DNA from 3 places in the Paenibacillus sp. MMS20-IR301 genome. Region 1 is predicted to be linked to each of the others. Evidence: a T-box and tRNA genes for the amino acid it is inferred to sense, from the RefSeq annotation. Region 1 holds a T-box; the other regions hold tRNA genes.

What was found. A T-box is a leader RNA that pairs with one kind of tRNA and senses whether it is charged. The one in region 1 lies ahead of lysS (lysine--tRNA ligase), so its partner is inferred to be a tRNA-Lys.
Region 2: it encodes a tRNA-Lys, which carries the amino acid that the T-box ahead of lysS (lysine--tRNA ligase) is inferred to sense. The anticodon was not compared.
Region 3: it encodes a tRNA-Lys, which carries the amino acid that the T-box ahead of lysS (lysine--tRNA ligase) is inferred to sense. The anticodon was not compared.

Annotation. Positions count from the first base shown of each region.
Region 1 covers NZ_CP135275.1:2,042,673-2,049,431, forward strand. Annotated here, with positions in the region: gene LOS79_RS08995 (YebC/PmpR family DNA-binding transcriptional regulator) at 1-116, opposite strand, end outside; gene lysS (lysine--tRNA ligase) at 211-1,764, opposite strand; T-box leader at 1,855-2,121, opposite strand; gene LOS79_RS09005 (5-methyltetrahydropteroyltriglutamate--homocysteine S-methyltransferase) at 2,169-3,314, opposite strand; gene LOS79_RS09010 (LysR family transcriptional regulator) at 3,330-4,262, opposite strand; gene LOS79_RS09015 (phosphodiester glycosidase family protein) at 4,341-5,462, opposite strand; gene LOS79_RS09020 (GNAT family N-acetyltransferase) at 5,590-6,099, opposite strand; gene LOS79_RS09025 (TPM domain-containing protein) at 6,323-6,759, opposite strand, start outside.
Region 2 covers NZ_CP135275.1:3,173,352-3,180,110, reverse strand. Annotated here, with positions in the region: gene LOS79_RS14000 (hypothetical protein) at 1-913, shown strand, start outside; gene LOS79_RS13995 (APC family permease) at 950-2,269, shown strand; tRNA gene LOS79_RS13990 (tRNA-Lys) at 2,464-2,536, shown strand; gene LOS79_RS13985 (glycosyl hydrolase 53 family protein) at 3,011-6,454, shown strand; gene LOS79_RS13980 (VOC family protein) at 6,542-6,759, opposite strand, start outside.
Region 3 covers NZ_CP135275.1:3,208,214-3,214,972, forward strand. Annotated here, with positions in the region: gene LOS79_RS14115 (Ig-like domain-containing protein) at 1-755, opposite strand, end outside; gene LOS79_RS14120 (DoxX family protein) at 1,579-2,025, opposite strand; gene LOS79_RS14125 (TetR/AcrR family transcriptional regulator) at 2,073-2,666, opposite strand; tRNA gene LOS79_RS14130 (tRNA-Lys) at 3,391-3,463, opposite strand; partial or broken gene LOS79_RS14135 (DUF3825 domain-containing protein) at 3,614-4,303, opposite strand; gene LOS79_RS14140 (DUF4435 domain-containing protein) at 4,495-6,102, opposite strand; gene LOS79_RS14145 (restriction endonuclease) at 6,161-6,553, opposite strand.

The sequences.
Region 1 (6,759 bases):
GGCTCGCCCTTCTTCGCGGCTACATAGATTTCTACACCAAACTTGGCATAGACCTTACTTGTATTAGCATCCTTGGATGCCTTCTTTTCCTTAATATTATTCCACTTACGACCCATATATTTACCGCTCACTTTCCAACATTTGATTAAAAACAGTCTTGTATATTATACCTCTCTTCGATATATCCCGTAAAGGGCAGTCCCGTGTCATTCATAAATCCAGCAGCAGCAGCATTTTTTCCGTCCCTGCCGCCTGAATCAGCATCGGCAGACGCGGCCCTTCATCCGCATTCAGCACCAGCTGATAGATGATGGTGAACAGCCTTTTTTGCTGAGCCCGCATTGTTTTTTTGTCCTCATGGTGACAGATAGCGTAGACCGCAGTCATTTGCTCTTGATCATTCAGCTTGCTGCTCCGCAGCAGGCCGCATAAGCTGCGCAGCCATTTCAGCTCTTCGGCAGTCAGCGAATGGTAATAGGCCAGGTTCGGTGAGGAATTGAAGGTAACCAGCTTGTGCGGCATCCAGTTTCTGAGCCAGTGCTCTGCCCGGTCTGCAGTCTGCAGCAGCTGCTCTTCATCCGGCTCCTCGCCAGCCTGTGCCAGAATACCGCGGAGACGTTCTCTGCTGAAATTGATGAGCGGCAGCAGACCGGCAATCTGGCTGAAGCTTGGCGCCTTCCTTGCGGATTCACTCGGCAGCGATAACCCGAGGGCTGCCGCGTAATCGCCGCTTAGTGTTCCCGCAGCATACCCGGCCGCGTATCTTTCGAACTCCGCATAATTACGGAGCACATCCTCATCGAACCCGATATGAAAAGCAGCACCCGGCTGGTATTTGGCGAACAGAAAAAGGATATTCTCCGGGGCGTAGATGTTCAGCAGATCATCGGGTGTATAATGATGTCCCGATGAGCCCGACATTTTGGAATAACTGCCTTTGATGCTAATGAATTCGTATGGCTCATACATCGGCGGTGTGTTGCCGAAGATCCGCTCCGAGATTACTGCTGCTACATTGTAGCTTCCCGTTTCCGAGGAATGATCGCGGCCCCCCGGTTCGAAGTCCACCTGCTCCAGCTTCCAGCGCATCGGCCAGTCGATTTTCCAGTGCAGCTTCATATTGTCCGCCTGCGTTACACTCAGGGTCTCGCTGTGACCGCATTTGCAGCTGTATGCTACAGTCTCCGCTGTGTCATTGAAATGGTGCAGTGTGGTCGAATCTTTGCCGCATTGCCTGCAATAAATATTCACCGGATAGTAGGCTGCCCGGTCTTCCGCCGAGCTCTCCCCTGTTTTGAACGCCATCAGAATATCGTAGATTTCCTCCCGGTGCCGCAGCGCATGCAGAATTTCCGGATAATAACGGCCGGACTGGTATTCCCGGCTCTGGTAGATGAACTCCGGCCTAATCCCGAAGACTCCGAGCGCCCGCTCGAATTCCGCCTCGAAATGTGCCGCGTAGGAGGCATGACAGCCATAGGGACACGGAACCTGAGCGTACGGCATGCCAATGTACTGCACGAACCCGGGGTCTACATTTGCAGGCACTTTACGGAACCGGTCAAAGTCATCCCAGGAGAAAATAAAGCGCACCTCCTTCCCCGCCTTCCGCAGCGCCTTGGCTACAAAAGCCGTAGTCACAATCTCCCGGAAATTTCCGATATGTACCTGGCCTGACGGACTGATCCCTGATGCACATACAAACGTCTGCCGCTCCGGATGGTTCTCTATCAGCCGGCCTGCTATTCTTTCTGCCCAATGCACAATTAATCACCTCTACAGTTTATTTGAAATTACGCCAAACCAGACTATGCTCTGAAAAAGCAAAAAAGCCCCCGTCCTCAAGATTATAATCTTGAGGACGAGAGCTTAAAGTCAGCTTCGCGGTACCACCCCAGTTTGCGGACATGTTGCCACGACCCGCCTCTTCGGGTACGGCCATCACGCTTATACCCTATCTCTGTAACGGGAGATCCCGGCATACCATCCTTAAGCGCAAGGCCTAATTCCGTATGCAGCTCGGAGACTTTTTTCAGATCAGGTTCTTCGCTGCCCCCTTTCACCATCCTGGAGCTCTCTGTGAACGCGCCGCCTGCTTACTCTTCTCTTCATCGCTTGTGTTGTTGTCAGTTATTATGTGCAATGATACTGCGGCCGGAAGGGGTCTGTCAATTACTTAGATCATTCTCGCCAGAGCTGGATACCCAGACCTCATCCGCCGTCTCAATCACCAGCCGCAGCTTGTCCCATTGCTCTTCTTCCGTCAAAATATTGCCTTCCTCCGAGGAGGCGAAGCCGCACTGGGTGCTGAGGCACAGCTGATTGAGGTCGACATATTGCGCCGCTTCGGCAATCCGGACCTTTAGCTGCTCTTTGTTCTCCAGACCGCCATGCTTCGTAGTTACAAGTCCGAGTACGACAAACTGATCGCGGATGAAGCGCAGCGGCTCGAAATCACCGGAGCGTTCATTGTCATATTCAAGGAAGAACGCATCGACCCTGGCATTAGCGAAAAGCTCTTCGGCAACCGGCCCGTAGCCCCCGGCAGCGAACCAGGTTGAACGCAGATTGCCTCTGCATACATGCAGCGCAATGGTCATATCCGCCGGACGTTCGGCGATGCTCTCATTGATCAGCCGGACATAGTCCTTCGCCAGCTGATCCGGATCGGTTCCTCTGCTGCGAAGATGCGCTCGGTGTCTGCCGCTGCACAGCGTCCCCCAGGTCGTATCGTCCAGCTGCAGATACCGGCAGCCCGCATCATAGAAGGCCTGAATGGCGGTCCGGTACACCGCAATAATGTCCTCATACAGGGCTTTGGTATCCGTGTATACCTCATTCCCGTTATAATCCTGCACGAAATGGAACAGGGCCGGGGAAGGTATTGTCATTTTGGTCAGCATGCCGCCGGCCAGCTCCTGCAGTCTGGTGAAGTCCTTGACCATGGGATGCTCGCCGAATGCGATTTTGCCGCTGATCTTGAAGCTCTCTGCGCGGTTGACCTGATCTTTCGCCGTGCCGGGCTGTCCGAGCGTAATCTTCTGCGTTCCCTGAATGCCGAAAAAGAAATCCAAATGCCACCAGGAACGGCGGAACTCGCCGTCGGTTACTGCCTTAAGCCCCAGCTCCTTCTGCTGCACCAGCAGTTTGGCAATCTCAATATCCTCAATTTCACGCAGCTCCGCAGCGGTAATTTCGCCCTCGGCATACCGGGTGCGTGCTATTTTCAACCCCTCCGGGCGCAGGAAGCTTCCGACAATGTCGTAGCGAAAGGGCGGTGTTGTTCTTGTCGATTGGGTACCTGGACTAATCATGCGTCCCTCCTGCAGTTATAGTAGGAATGATTCCAGCTCGAAATATTTCCCCGACACCAGATCATTCAGAATCTCAATATAAGCCGCCATGATCTCACTCGGCCTGCGGTCCTTGTGGGCAATCCAGCCGACAGAGAACACTTCCCTGCTGTCAAAAGGAATCGTCACCAGCCCCGCATCAATCAGCTCTGAGGCCATAATGCCCGTGCCTATCGTATACGAACTGCTTCCCAGCAGCAGGTGAGTCAGGGTAGCCCGGTCAGTAACCTTAATATTCTTCTCAATCTGTGTGAAGCTAAGCATCTCTTCCGCGAAATGAAGGGAATTGTTATCCCCCTGCTCAAAGGTAATGTAGGGATACGGCAAGATATCCTCCGTGCTGATCCGCTCTTTAGCAGCCAGAGCATGTCCGGCCCGCACATACACATGCGGATTCGTATTGAACAGCGGAGTGAACTTCAGATTCCCGTCACTGAACAGCTTGTTCATCACCTTATAATTACTCTCGTTAATATACAGAATGCCGATATCACTGCGCAGCGTACGCACATCCTCGATAATCTCGAAGGTCTGTGTCTCCCGCAGGCTGAAATTATACTCCTCCACCTTGCTCTCATTCATCAGCTTCACAAAAGCGTCCGTAACAAACGCATAATGCTGGGTGGAGACTGCGAAGTACATCGGGCTGCGCTTTTTGCCGGTATAGCGGTTCTCCATAAATTCGGTTTGTTCAATAATCTGCCGGGCGTAGCCCAGAAATTCCATACCTTCCGCAGAGATGCTGATCCCCCTGTTGTTGCGTTCGAAGATGGTTATCCCCAGTTCGCTCTCCAGCTCCTTGATCGCATTGGAGAGGCTGGGCTGGGACACAAACAACCGTTTGGCCGCTTCATTCATAGAGCCGCTGTTCGCAATCTCGATCGCGTAGCGGAGCTGCTGCAATGTCAAACCTCTTCCCCCTCTAATCAAGGACTATTTCCATATTAAAATATCCTGGCACACCCCGGTGTAGTCAGCGTACCGCTGTTACTGTGTCCGCTTTTTGCCGGCATCGATTTTGGACGGGTCCAGCCCTTCCCAGATATTCTTGATATCCGCCTGCTCGGGATGCTCGAACACCAGGAATGCCGTAGGCAGATAACGTTCCCCGTACTGCGATGACGGCTTGTTAAGAATCTCGTTGTCCTTCACCAGCACAGTTGATGATCCGCCGTCCAGATTCGCTGCAATCACCGCACCATGCTTCAGCATGATCTGCTGTACATCATACAGGTTCGCTCCGATGCTGTAGCCGGGCTGTCTGCCGTCGATTACCACGAAGATCAGTGCCCCGTCTGCCCGCTGGCCCATCGCCGTTCTTGGCGCAATTCCCCAGCCCTCGGCAGCATTCTTGATCTGGCCTTTACCGTTCACGATGATCCGCGGCTGAAAAGTAACCGCCTCCTGCACACCGAGCTTACTCAGCTCATCTAACGTGTAGTTTCCGGCAATCATTTTACCTTCCTTGTCCAGCCCGACGATCTGCGTAGACTTCTTGCCGCCTAGTCCGTTGTAATACAGCTTCCCTTGCGAGATCACAAGTCCAATCGGCTTAAAGCCATTGCCCTTCCAGTTCGGATCAGCGAAGCCGCCGCCGTTCACCCCGGCGATTGCCCCTGTCCGGGCGACCATACTGGAGACCTTTTCCCCTGAACCGATTTTATTGGGCACTCCCAGGCGCACCTTAGTCGGGTCGTTTACGATCATAACATAGCCGCTGTACCCGCTGCCTGTAACCTCTTCAATCTCGACCAGCGGCTTCTCTGGAGCGACAGGGTCCGGTGCAATGTCATGGGTATCCAACTCATTGCCCATCTCCTGAAACCGCTGATTGTATTCGGTGACCCTGTTCTTCAGCTCGTCCTCACCAATTATATATTTCGCCATATAGCGATGCTGTGTTGTAATCAGTGTATCGGCCAGCAGATAACGTGTATTACGTGCCGACGGAGCCAGATAGAACCAGCTGCCGGCTGCAATCAGCAGGATGAAACAGATCATAAACACCCGGAATAATGTACGGAAGAATCCCCTTTTCTTCCGCTTGCGGGCCGGTTTCTTCTTCTTGCGGACGGTGCTGCGCTGCGGTAAAGATGATGCAGAATTCACTACTGGTTAGCCTCCCTAAACCAAACTGATAATGTATAAATCCATAACTCGCTTAATTCATAATAGACGAATCTGGAAGTTTAAAAGTTTCAGTTTGTTAAGATTGCCCGCAGAGCAGCTGTAAGTTTCATCTCGATTTTGTTAGATACAGCGTTAACTCATCATCAACACGGACCTGGCTGCCGGGTTCAGCAGGTATGTTATCATACATCAATCCTCGGCCGTCCGGGATGAAACCGCGTCTGATATACATTCTTTGTGCAGTTCCATAGCTGGCATACAGCCCGAAGCCGATACCGATTGTCCTAGATCTGGCGAACGCCGCTTCTTCAAGCGCTTCCGCCAATACACTCCCTATCCCGCGGTGCCTGAAAGGAGGAATAATATCGAAATTCTGAATCTCCGGAATCTGATTGTCTGCAAAATAAGAATACTGCGGCTGAAAAACAACATGCCCCCATCCTGCAAACTCATGGCCGCGGAACGCAAGCAGTGTCATCCGCTGCCCGGCCAGATTCTCCTTCCAGCATGACTCAATATAGTCCAGCGGCTTGCTCACATCATGCGATAATAACCCGCCGTGAATGATGGCAATATCGTTATCTCCCATCTGCCGGATCAATACAGGTATGCTCATCGTGTGGTTCATCCCCCTTCAAGAAACTATCCTCCACATTATATCTATTATATGCAGAATGGGTATAGTTCCATTGCGATATCAAGGGCACTTCTGCTCTTATTTCCCCTGTACCAGCAGTAAGCAGAGCAGCGGCATAGGCGTTTATCCATAAAAAAACAACGCCAGACCTGCCCGCTTCGGGCTGATCTTGACGTTGCTGTGGGCATTTTGATAGAAGGCATCAACGGTGTCTGCCTACACCGCCGCCGCTGCTCGCGCTGCCGCCACCGCCGGAACTGCCGCCTCCACCCGATGAACCGGAGGAGTGCCGGCCGGAGCCGCCGCCGCTGGATGAACCTCCACCGCCATGGTTCGTTTCCCTGTGGGAGGAAGAGGAACGTCCTGCACCTCCGCCGCTGGAGGAGCCTCCTCCTCCATGGTTCGTTTCTCTGCGGGACGAAGAGGAACGCCCCGCACCTCCGCCGCCGGATGAACCTCCACCGCCGCGGTTCGTGCCCCAGGAGCTGCTGTGTGAGCTGCCGGAGGATGAATCATAATGATGATGCGGCCGGTGTCTGTGTCTTCTTGGTCTATAACCATAACCCGGCTGCCCGGTCCAGACACCGAAGCGGCGGATATTCCGCTGGCTGTGCGGGTTAATCCGGATTCCATAACGGG
Region 2 (6,759 bases), 1.1 Mb from region 1:
GCCGAGCGGAATCCTCTCTAAATATACCATTAGCGGAGAGCTGGTCTGGGAAAATATTTATGAAGATACGCATTTTGCTGTCCGGCACAGTGACCTTACGGTGGATGAGACAGACGGATTCATAGCTTTTGCTGCCACCCTGTATTCCACGGCAAAAGGTAGCAGCCTCACTAAAGAAGAGGTCCGGCTGATTGGGGTAAGTGCTGATGGAAAGACACAGTTTAATACGCCTGTGGTTGCTTCAACCGATAGGATTCCGGTCTATTACTCCAACCCGCTGATCGTAAAAGGCAATATCTATCTCTCCTCATCCAAAGGGTATTACAGGCCCTACAGCAAGCGTGCGGAAATGGCCGAATTCGATGACGCCAGGTTCATGAAATACAATAAGCAGGGCAAGCTGCTGTCCAGTACGGATTATAAAGGAATTGTTCCCTATGCTCCGGTCTATTATAATAATCATTTCTATCTGGTTGGTGAGCCATACAATAAAGATAATAACCTGTATATCATCAATACGGACGGCAAGCTTACCAAGAAGATTAGCGTGAAGCGCGGATTTATCGGCAGTGAGCTTCCTCCTTCGATCAGCAAGGAGGGGAATATTGTTTTTGGACAACGTGTGTATGACCCAAGCGGCAAGCTGATCTGGAGCTTCCTGCCTGCTTCCCTCAAGGAAAAGGTATACCGGTTCTACCCGAAAGACAGGCTAACGATAGACAGCAAGCAGAATATCTTGTTCACCAGTATGGATAACCTGAACGGCGGTAACGGTATTACATCCATCAATATGATTTCCCGGAAGGTAAACTGGTATGTGAAGGTAGATTCTGTCCTGGACAGTCCGGTAGTCATCGGGAAAGACGGAACAGTCTATGTCTGGGGAACCAAGCTGTTTGCATTTGGCTCTTAAGCTGTATCAGATTCATAAATATGAGCTGGAAGGACAATGAACGACATCATGAGTACGAAGCCGTTAGTGAAAACTGTTACATTTTTTGAAGCCCTGGCCCTGGTGGTAGGAATGATTATCGGATCGGGGATTTTCCTGAAGCCGGGGATTGTACTGAATAACGCGGGAAGCCCATGGATGAGCATCCTGGCCTGGGGTGTAGGGGGACTGATTACGCTGGCTTCGGCCCTGAGCGTGGCGGAGATCGCTGCGGCAATTCCGAAGTCAGGCGGCCTGTATACCTATTTAAGTGAATTATACGGCGGTGTATTCGGCTATCTGCTGGGCTGGGTGCAGGCGGTAATCTCCTATCCGGCATCGGTTGCGGCGCTGGCGATTGCTTTTGCTACCTACTCGGGGTATTTCCTGCCGCTCAATCACTGGCAGCAGAAGCTGCTGGCGGTGGGCATTCTCGGGTTCATTCTGCTGATGAATGTCATTGCCACCAAATTCGGCGGAATCATCCAGACGGTGGCAACGGTGGGCAAGCTGATTCCGGTGGCAGGGATCGTGGGTGTAGGCCTGTTCTCTAACCTGGCTCCCGGCTTTGGCGGAATTGGCGCATCAGCTGCGGGTGCAGGCTTCGGGGCTGCGGTGCTGGGCACGCTCTGGGCGTATGACGGCTGGATCAGCGTCACTAATATGGCAGGAGAAATCAAGGACCCGGCAAAGACGCTGCCAAAAGTCATTTCAATCGGGGTTATCTTCGTAATCGCTGTATATGTACTCTTTAACATTGCCGTGTTCAAGGCGCTGCCCTACGGGCAGATCATTTCTTCAGCGACTCCGGGTGCGGATGCAGCAGAGGCGCTGTTCGGCAGCGGCGGCGGAGCTTTCATTACAGCAGGGATTATTGTCTCTGTGCTGGGAGCGCTCAACGGATATCTGATGACTGCGGCGCGGGTGCCGCAGGCGATGGGGGAGCAGAAGCAGATTCCGTTTTCCCGGGTGCTGAGCAGCATTCATCCGAAGTTCCAGACACCGGCCAATGCGCTTATTTTCCAGAGTGTGCTGGCAGTCATCTATATTTTCTCAGGGACTTTTAACACGCTTACTGATCTGCTGGTGTTTGTGCTGTGGATATTCTTTACGATGGGCGTATTCGGCGTGTTCCTGCTGCGCCGGAAGCTGCCGCCGGTTCAGGGGCGCTACCGTGTGCCGTTATACCCGCTGACTCCGATAATCGGGGTAGGCGGCGGAATTTACATTCTGGCCAGTACAATCATCAGTGATCCGCTGCGCTCGCTTGTAGGCATCGGCATTACGCTGGCCGGACTCCCGATATATTATGTGCTGGCCCGGAAGAACCGGGAGTAGCCAAGCTTGCGGAATCTGCTGCGGTGCAGGGCTGTTCCTGCTTTGTGCTGCGGCGGTCTGCTGCTGATATATTAATTTTAAAGAAAAGGTTGACAGAGGCGGATTTAAAAAGTATACTATGAAAGTATCTTTTGAGCGGAAGTTCACAGCTTAGAGATTCTCGTCTAGTATAATTGCATACATAGACACCATCTGGACTCTTAGCTCAGTTGGTAGAGCAGTTGACTCTTAATCAATTTGTCCAGGGTTCGAGTCCCTGAGAGTCCATCCTAAAGAAAACGGCAGAGATGCCGTTTTTTTGCTGTCTGGATATAATTAATAAGATTTTGGGTCCCGTAAAATACCTGAGTCCGCTTATTATCACGGAAGTGAACTCATTCAAGGATGAAGCAATATACATCTTCAGTTCCTAGAGGAAACTCAGGGATAGTTGTATTATGTGCAATTATATGGAAAGAAAAGAAGTTGCTCGATCGGATAGCTGCACTCTGTACAACTAAGTTCGCCTGAAAATAAACAGTGCTGAATAGCACAATCAACAGCTACAAAATATCAAAAAAATTGAATTAGTATATGTTTTCGTTGTTTTGCCTAATTATGGGCGGCCATTACATTCGTCTATACTAACCTGAGACGGTGAAGGGGGAAGTGAGGAGGCGGAAACGAGCGGAACATTATTTTATGAAAGCGCTTATTAATCTTGTTAAGTGCTGTTTGCTATACCTAAAAGGAGGATATTTAATGAAAAAAGGACAACGAATACTTGTTAAGCTGCTTATCCTTGCAATTCTTGTATCCATGACGGCCTTGGGTCAGCCGCTCAAGGTAAACGCCTCAACCCTTCCGGGTTCGTTCGCCAAAGGCGCCGATGTCAGCTGGCTGCCGCAACTGGAAGCCTTGGGTTATAAATTCTACAATGAACAAGGAGCAGAGCAGGATCTGCTGCAGATCTTAAAGGATTACGGAATCGACTCGATCCGCTTGCGGGCTTTTGTGAATCCGTCAGATGATCCTTCCAATGGCCATAACAGTACAGAGGAACTGGTGCAGTTGGCCTCCCGTGTAAGCGCTCTCGGGTTCAGGGTTATGATTGATTTGCATTACAGCGATTCCTGGGCGGACCCGGGGAAGCAGGTTACACCTGCAGCCTGGGCTAATGACAATCTGGAGCAGTTGAAGGTGCATGTATCGGAGTATACTTCGGAAGTCATGAATGCGCTCAAGACGGCAGGCGTAACCCCGGAGTGGGTGCAAATCGGCAATGAGATTAACAACGGAATGATGCACCCGCTCGGGAGCTACAGCAACACTGAGAATCTGGTTCAATTGATTCAAGCCGGATCAAGTGCGGCCAGAGCGGTTTTCCCGGCAACGAAGATCATCATTCACCGGGCGAACGGGGCAGATAACGGAGTAGTCTCTTTCTATGACGGACTGGTTGCGGCAGGGCTCAAGGATACTGATTACGACATTATTGGTTTATCCTATTATCCCGAGTCGGTCTTCACTTCCAGCATTGATGAATTATCTGCCAACATGAATACGCTCGCTGCTAAATTTGGCAAGGAAGTTATGATTGTAGAGGTTGGCGGAAACGTCAGCACGAATGCAGACAATGTATATAACATGCTCGTAGCTGTGCAGAACCATTCCAAGGCGGTGCCGGACGGGCAGGGAACAGGCGTGTTTTATTGGGCGCCTGAAGGCGTTTATTTCGGATATCCGCTGTCTGCATGGAATCCGGATGGTACTCCTTCTTTTGCAATGAATGCATTTAAGGACGGGGCTGCGGAGATTAACCGCTATCCGGTAGAATCACTTACGCTGGATAAGCACACAGCTTCCATTGAAGAAGGGGGAACGGGCAGTATCAAGGCTGTCATAAGTCCTGATAATGCAACCTATAAAGGCGTTACCTTCACAAGCTCCAATCCCGAAGTTGTAAAAGTAGACCGGTATAAGGGCACGATTTCCGGCCTTGCTGCCGGGACAGCTACAGTAACTGCTGTTACGTATGACGGCGGGTTTACAGATGCTGCTGAAATCACTGTAGTTGCGGGTACAAGCTTAATCCAGAATCCCGGTTTCGAGGATGGCTTGAACAACTGGACAGTTACAGGTGATGCCGGCGCGGTAAGTACAGATTCCGACAAGCATTCAGGATCAGCTGCATTGCATTACTGGAGTGCGGGAGCTGGTGAATTCCAGGTATCCCAGACGATTACAGGGCTTGAGAATGGAACCTATCAATTATCGGCCTGGGTCTCGGGCGGCGGTGAGGAAGAGACCGCTGAGATTTTTGCGGGAGATCAGAAGCAGAGCTTCAAGAATACAGGCTGGCAGATCTGGTCCAATCCGGCGATTGATCATATTGAAGTTACGGATGGAATACTCAGCATTGGCGCAAAGCTGAAATATTCCGGCGGGCAGTGGGGAAATATTGACGATTTCAAGCTGGTTAAGCAAGCCGGAGCCATTCAAACGTCGAATCTTACAGTGAACGGAAAGCTTGCTGACTGGTATTTGGAAGGGAACAAGCCTTCAACATTCGGTGACAGCAACGCTTCGGGCGGATTTGATTATGGCGACGATAAGCCAATTGATTTCACGATTACCCACGAGATTACAGGACTTGAGCCCGGAACCTATACACTGAATGCTAAAGTATTCGGGGACAAAGGCGAGCCTGATCCCGGATCAGTCATGTACATTGTTTCGGAGGGACAGACTTATTCCGTTCCAATCACCTATTCAGGCAGCGCCTGGCTGAACCCCCGGACGCTGACACTGAAGTATGTACATGTCGGGGATGACGGAATTGCCCAAGTGGGCTTCACGGTAAAAACAAATTCGGACAATCATTACGGTTACCTGGACGAGGTGACATTTGTGCGGAACCCTGACTCTTCTCCGGAAATTCCAAGTGAGCCTACGCCGGATCCGGGAGAGGCGCCGGCAGAAACGCCAGTAGAATCTCCGGCTGCAAGTCCAACTGCAAGCCCTTCACCAAGTCCAACCGCGGATTCCAGCAGTGTGTGGTCTGCTCCGCAGGCGGCACTGAAGCCAACGCCGCAGCCAGCGGCGCAGCCGGATGTTAAAGTGCTGACTACCCCGGAAGCAAATGCTGAGAATAAGATTGTAATCTCGGCTCAAGACGGAGTGAAGGAAGTAAGGCTGCCTGCAAACGCAGCTGCAATAAATGGGACAAATCGCCTAAGAGTGGAAGCTAAGGATGCGGTTATAGAGATTCCGGGGAAGGTTCTTAAGGAGCTTCAAGTGCTCGCTGGAGAGAATGCTGAGGATAAAATGATTTCCTTAGAATGGGCGTCTTTGTCTGCTGAAGACAAGTCCGCGCTGTTACAACTGGCGGATAACAAGAGTGATGCTGAACTGAAGCTGGCTGGAGATGTGTATAGCTTCAATCTGTCTATCGTTAATCCGGACGGTACAAAGACCCCGATGACACACTTCACAGAACCGGTCACCCTCCGTTTGAAGGTGCAGGCTGGCGCAAATGTGCAGCTGCTCGGAGTGTATAATATCGCAGACGAAGGGACACTTGAGTATGTTGGCGGAACGATGGATCAGGGTGTGATGCTCGCTCAGGTAAATCATTTCAGCAAGTATGCCGTACTCGAATATAACAAGACTTTCGCAGATGTTGCCAGCGATCATTGGGCATACAACGTAATTAAAGAAGCTGCAGCCAAACATATTATTGCAGGCATCAGTGAGAGCAGCTTCGCACCCAAGCAAGAAGTGACCCGGGCAGAATTCGTCTCCATGCTCGTCCGCGCGCTTGGTGTGAAGAACGCTAATGCCAGTCCGTTTAATGACGTAGAACATACAAAATGGTATGCGGGCGGGATTGCAGCGGCTTATGAAGCCGGTCTGGTGAAGGGTTACGCAGCAGGCAGGTTCGAGCCTGAAGCGCACATTACACGTCAAGAGATGGCTGTGATGCTGATGCGGGCTTACGAGATTCGCACTGGAAATGTAACACCGTTAGTTTCACTTGCTAAATTTTCCGATTCAGACAAGATCGACAACTGGGCTGTGAATGCAGTAAGTGCTGCTCAATCACTCGGCTTCATCAATGGAAACGCGGATGGCTTCTACCTGCCGCAGTCATTCACGAACCGGGCAGAAAGTGCGAAGGCAGTATCTTTGCTGCTTGCGAAATAATCCGGACTGGTATTCTTTAAAAGTAAAGACCGTTATCTGATCTTATAAAGGTGATCGGATAACGGTCTTTTTGCTGATGAATTTGGACTAAATATGCTCCGCAAGCTGTACCTCGAACCCGTCCGGGTCCAGGATATACAGGAAACGCAAATGCGGATTGGGGCTTACGGGCCCGCGCGCAATAGGGATACCCTCGTTGCTTAGCTCGGTTATAGCTTCATCCAGTGAACCTACCTCAAATCCGACCGATACGCCGCATTCCGGCTTCAGATCCGGGTCACTGCCCCGGATTAACTCGATTTTTG
Region 3 (6,759 bases), 1.2 Mb from region 1:
ACCCCATTCAGATTTACCGCTGGAATGTCTGCAATCTTTGCTGCTTTGGTAGTATCCGGAGAGGTAACCACCGTTCCCGAGGCACCAACCGCAAGGAAGATGCCGCCCCCGAAGGTAATGCCATAGAGCGAATTAGTTGTTTTAGATGATGCTGGTACACTCCACTCAGCTCTATCTATTGATGTTACTATAGCACCGTCTGCACCAACCGCTACGTATTTGCCATTGCCATAGGCTACAGCATACAAGCTCTTGGAGGTTTTACTATCCGTAACCTCTTTCCAAACAACCCCATCCGAAGACGTTACAATTGTCCCGCTGTCACCTACTGCAACTAGACCTTTGGGGTCATAAGCAATTCCGTTCAAGTTAGGCACTGCACTCATAGTCTGGTTTGTCCAAACTGTACCGTCATCGGACGTTATAATCGTTCCCTTATCACCTACGGCAATAAATTGGCTGCCTGTGTAGATAACATCATTCAAGTTTTCTGTTACACCTGAACTGTGGATGGTCCATACCGAAGTGCTACTTGCTGTAGCTACAACTCCGTCTTCACCCACGGCAACAAGCGTTGCATTGTCAGTCCCGCCGCTGGCTATAGCACTTACATTGTCACCGCCTGGCAGCGAATTAAGCTTCTCCCAGGCTGCCGGAGCCGGTTCCACCGGCAGGGCATATGCAGGAAATGCTCCTGTTAATAACACACTGATCATGAGTAACATCGAGATATACTTCTTCAGACTCCTGCTCATTACCAATCCAACGCTCCCCCTTATTCATTGATCATTTTCCGTCCGCTGTGCAGCAAGTGTTGTTGCCTTCTGTATTTGCTCCCTTTGCTCCTGCATTCTCCTTTCAACTTGCCTCCCGCGGACAAAAAACAATTAAACACTACATAGAATTTTTCATATCTCCGGTCCATTTTATCAGACAGCTCTAAACAAACTCTTAACAAATCTCGACAAAAACCGTATCTACAGACCCGAAATCCAGCATCTCTATCAAAATAAACGAAAAAATCCCTGTTTTTTAGTTAAAAATGTCTAAAAATAAAAAAAGCACGGAGCTTCTGCTCTCATGCTTAGTTTTTTTGTACTAGATGTTTAGCCTAGGCGACTGTGAGCTCCGACTGCTTCAAAATCACTTCGTAACAATACTGACGACATAATTCTCCTGGTCCATGTGACTAAAGTCCCAAGCGCCTGACTTACGAACCGTAACGAAGATCAGCGGTATTTTTGATAAAACATTGCCTTTGTTTGCTAAAGACCACACACGCTGCCGGATAACTGCTATATGTTGGTTTGAGTTCATTTTCATTATCCTAGCGTCACTGTTGAGTGACTGGGGGGTTCCTTACGGACCTGAGAGCCTTTATTTCTACCAAAATCCCTGTTTCGCCTGCCTTACGGACACAGATGCACTTATTTGCGGGTACTGGAGTGAAATGTTGCCGGATTGAAGGAAATAAGAGCTGTAGTGTCCGTATGGCCTGGAAAATGAGCAGATTTGAGTAAATAAAGGCTCTGGTGTCCGCAAGGGTGAAACGCACCCTGTTGATTAACTTAATTAATGCTATTGGAACAACGGGGAGGCAATCAGTATAGCCGTAATAAAAACGAGCTGAATGCCTATGCGGACCGGCAATCTGGGCACAGGCCTGCCGCCGACTGTCATGTTGTTGCGTGCTGCATGGATGTTGGCGGGAAGCATTGCAATAAGAAGCACCACCAGGCACACAGAAGCAACCGGTGCGACAGAGGGCAGTAGCATTCCTAGTGCTCCGGCAATTTCCAAAATCCCGGTGACCGTCACGATCCGTTCTTTCTGCGGAAAAGCAGGCGGCACCATTCTCACCAAATCAGACCGCCGCCGACCCCAGTGAGCAGAAGCACTTAGCAGCAGCATAATGGATACTGCCCATTGCAGGGATGTATACCAGTCATTCCAATGAGTCAAACCCAAGAAACCAGCCACTTGGAACAGCAAAAAGGATACAATGAGCGCGATAAACGGAACCATTTCAACTTCCTCCTTTTAGCGTCGGTTATCTGTCTGTTTGGGCAGCTTCAATTTTTCAGAATTCCGGCCATAAAGTCTGATACTCTCTTCGCTGAAAGGGATTCAGTTGATGTACGCAGGGATGCCTGCACACGCAGGCCCAGTGAGAGCAGGACGAACAGCTCTGCTGTCTCATCAGGGTTTACGTTTTCGTTAATCACCCCGTACTTTTGACCCGTAATGATCCACTGTCTGGAAACAGAGACCGACCGCTCATGAAAATGCTCAAGCACTTTCGCTACCACTGGTTCATTCTCCTTGCCCAGCATGTACAAAAGGATTTTGTTAGTCGCCTCATGGCTGTCTTCTAATCCTGCAAGACTTCTGGAAATCGCCTGCATGGGTCCTTCGAATGTTTTGTCAGGGCTGCTTGCGACTGCTTCCTCAAAATGTTCATTAACAGCTTCCAGCCGCTCCTCCAGCACTCTGGCGAAAATTTCATCCTTACTCTTTACATAATGAAATATTGCCCCCTTCGATAACTGCGACTGCTCCATGATATCCTTTAAGGTAACCGCATCGCAGCTTTTGTGCCGCAACAATTCCTTGGTTGCATCCAGAAGTTGCCGGATGGTATGCTCCCGGCGCTCCGAATTCTTCATGGCACTCCACCTCTTCATTCCGAATTTGTATAGGGTATAATGTTATTCCAATTATACATACCGACCGATGGTTTGTAAATTAACAAACTGGATATCCATCTTTGCCTGCTTGCTCCGGACGGCTGGACCTTTCTCCAGCTGGCTTAACCCATTGTGGAAGTACCTCTGCAGACTGGTGAATTTGAACCAATTACTTATTGCCATCGTGACAATTGGAGGATCGTAGAATTCCATACGGACCTGAGAGCCTTTATTTCCGCCAAAATCGCTGTTTCGCCTGCATTACGGACACAGATGCACTTATTTGCGGGTACTGGAGTGAAATGTTGCCTGTTTGAAGGAAATAAGAGCTGTAGTGTCCGTATGGCCGGGAAAATGGGCAGATTTGAGTAAATAAAGGCTCAGGTGTCCGCAAGAGTCAGGCACAGGTAGTCAGGGGCTAAACGTGGCGTGAGGAGCAGCGTGTGGGTAAGGTTTGCGGGGCGCGATACCTACAGATATACAGCACACAGGCTGGGGCCAGGCGGGATACAGTTACGACGCGAGATAAAGTAAGGATGCGGTTCAACTCGGGAGTTCCTGGCGCGGGAGGCGCGGTGCACAGTACATGCTGCCGGCTAACAGTAGACCAACGCACACACCCAGCACAAGCGGGAAAACTCGCGGACTGAGATCAGTATATCCGAACAGCAAAAAAACGGCATCGCTGCCGTTTCTTCTAGGATGGACTCTCAGGGACTCGAACCCTGGACAAATTGATTAAGAGTCAACTGCTCTACCAACTGAGCTAAGAGTCCATGGTATGGTGGAGAATAGGGGGCTCGAACCCCTGACCTCATCGCTGCCAGCGATGCGCTCTGGCGTGATGGTCAGGGGCACTGCCCTAAGTAGATGATATCAAACTTATACAGACACTACGTTTATTCTAATATTAAGTAGGTTTAGCTTCATTCGGCTTCAGGATCTGGTTTTGTAATAAGTCTAGCATTTTTATATGCCATGTCCAAAGACAAAAATGTTTGTGCCACATAAGAATTGCTTACTCTCCTAAGAGGCAAAGCACAAGTAGCCCTATATTTATCTATGTCAATTCTTGTACAGACAGGTATAAGCAATTGAATTTCGCCTTGGAAATATTGAGGGATAGCTAACTTATAATTTCTTCTAAGTCTTTTCAGTGAATCATAAATAAGTGAGCGTAACCATGGTTCTAACATGTCTACTGTTAGTTCCCGAAGTATATCCATCCACCTTTCAAGTCTATCATCAAGTATGTGCTTATGCTTAAAGCTAATGTTACTTGTTTTTCTGTAATCAAATATAAAATCTACAGGATCATCTATATAATATGCCGGCTCTGGCAAGGCCGAAAACTCACGGATTGGATCTACTTTACGACTACTCTCCTCATAAAATCCAATTAGCTTATATTTCAAATCTGCAGGATTACTTTTGTAGAATAATGCATAAATGTCTTCACGATTTCTGAACTCTAAACCGGTATTAAAACATGAATATAGTGAGTTCTCTACTATTTTATGTTTTTCTTTAGTATACAGCCTTTCAAAAGTATGAAAAACATAGTTCCAAATAATGTATAAATCTTTAGAGACGCCAATCGTCGGTTCGGCAATTCCACTCCAGTTCTCACTTTAAGCTAAATTATCAGTCAAGTAATACAGTTTTTTCGATATTATTTATGTGTGCATATGTTTTAAGTTTGAAAGTTTCTCGGATAATACTTTGAGTTGTAGACAAACAATCCCTCATATTTTAAATTGCAATCCCTTTTACACAAAATTCTAATTGAAAGCACTTTACTTCTCGGTTACAATGGAAATTTAGGCAGGTAATTTCCAAGCGCCTTTTGAAACTGCTCTTTGTATTGTCCCCTGATTCTCCTGAGAAATCGTTCTTCATATCCTTCCTTCCTTAAATGTAATACTGTCGCAACTTCTTGCACTAAGCTTTTTCTATTGTAATATTTAAGGGCTTTTTTATAATCCGCCTCTTGAAGAATAGCGGTAAACAAACTATCATTTTGACTATAAATATCATCAATTTTTACACTCTCAATGAGTTGCATTGCCGCTTCCTTCAGTTGTGCTAGTCCTTTTGCTTTCGTATTATACGTATTAAGTCGGAAGGAAATCTCTTTAGCGCTCCTAAGAGAGATTTGATTTTCCAATTCTCCCTGAAGTCGTTTTAATATATTTATTTTTGCTTTAGGTACGACTTCTTCCTTCGGTAACTCATCCAAATTGCTCATTAACTCAATTACTTCCTCCACAATTAGTAAATTTTCAACTTCCGCTACCTCAAGTGAATAGACTCCATAAGTTTCAAGGTTATCAAGTTCTTCATCCGTTTTATAGTCTCTATCGATAATTCCATAACAATCAAACATATGAAGCTCAGGTGAATTACGCAATGCTCTAGTTGACTCTATAACTTTTTCACAACTTCCTCTCGGAACTACAAAGTAATCAGGGTATTGCACCTGATAAATCGCTGTGTCAAAACTACCTCTTTCGCCCTCAACAAATAGAACTTTCTTTCTACTTCCAATAATATTCATTACAAGTTCTTCTGGAAGCCCGATGACCTCAGGAACTTCCTGTATCTTCCACCATACACCATCAAATTCTTTGATCCAAAACTTTTTAGAACCAATTCTAGATGATGCAAAGTCTAAATCATGTGTTATATATATAAAACGGCAGTCCTTTCTGACTTCCTCTAATGTATCCCATAGTTTTGTCATCACTGAGCGATGTAGATGAATTTCAGGCTCATCAAGTATTAATATTGTGCCGGGTACAGCACATAGACATTGGCCAATAAGGTATAGAACTACCCTCTCTCCATCACTCATTTCTTTTCCATGATAGCTAGGAGATTCTATTCCTGGAGTTGTGACTTGAACACGTCCTTCACTGAGAGTTACTTTGCGTTGAGGATAAATCAAGTCCCAAATATAAATAAGTTGATCTATCGGAGAAAAAGGAATATCCCCCATTTCTTTCTCCCCTCGCATTTTACGCTCAGTTGACTCTTTTACATATGCTTCATTCCTCGCATTATGTTTGGCAAATAATGTGCTAAGCACTCTATCAAAATCACTCAATATAGCAGTAGCTGGTATACCTCCCCACTTAAAACCTATTTTATTAGAACGACCTTGAAAATTTTCTGTACCGAAAAATAGCTCATTTTGAGCCTGCTCAAGGAATTTTAAAGGAGCGAATTCTGGTACATTTAACTGACGTTGAGCAGAAATACGTTGAACCTTTTCTCCCGGCATCGTTTCTTCTATTTTTACTCCTAATCGTGTTTTTCCTGAACCATTAGGTCCAACAATCACAATATTTTGTTCTAATTCCAATTCTTTCATCTCATAAACATTCTCACCAGGAAACATAAGAGTTATATTCAATTTAAGGCCTCCAATATATTTGTGTAATGTAAATGCATATCAAAGTGAGTTCTTGCAATTAACCTTGCTCCCATCTCTTCAACCTATCATCCAACGACAGCCCATTAATCAGCTTAATATTAAGCTTATCCGCTGCCTCCTTCGCCGCCTTAGTGAAATTACTCGTCGTCACAATCCAAGCATCATAACAGCCATGTACCTGCTTACCGGCTTTAAGTCGCAGCACAATGTCATTTCCGACATCCTGCTTCCAGCGCTTGCACTGCACGGCGATTTTGTACCCCTCTTTGCCTTTGAGGATCAAATCCACTTCGTGATCGCCGGAACCACCGACGCGTTGTACGGTATAACCTTGATCTATGTAATATAACTCCATTAACCTCTCAAAATCCGTACCGGACAATGTCCTTGCGTCCGCATATAGAATCTGTGCATCTGTCAACTTCTTCATGGGTGTCTTAGTCGAAGTGCTGTGAGAACTACTTTTAGCTTTGGCTGTACTAACTTGCCTCACTCCACTCGTTCGGGTGGATTTCTTTGCCTTCTTGTCCTTTCGCCGCTTACGAGTCCACATGCCACCGAATATTTCACCGAGAATAACGGAACCAAACAGGATTCCAAAGAAGAATCCCCAATGTAAACCATGAATGCTGTAAT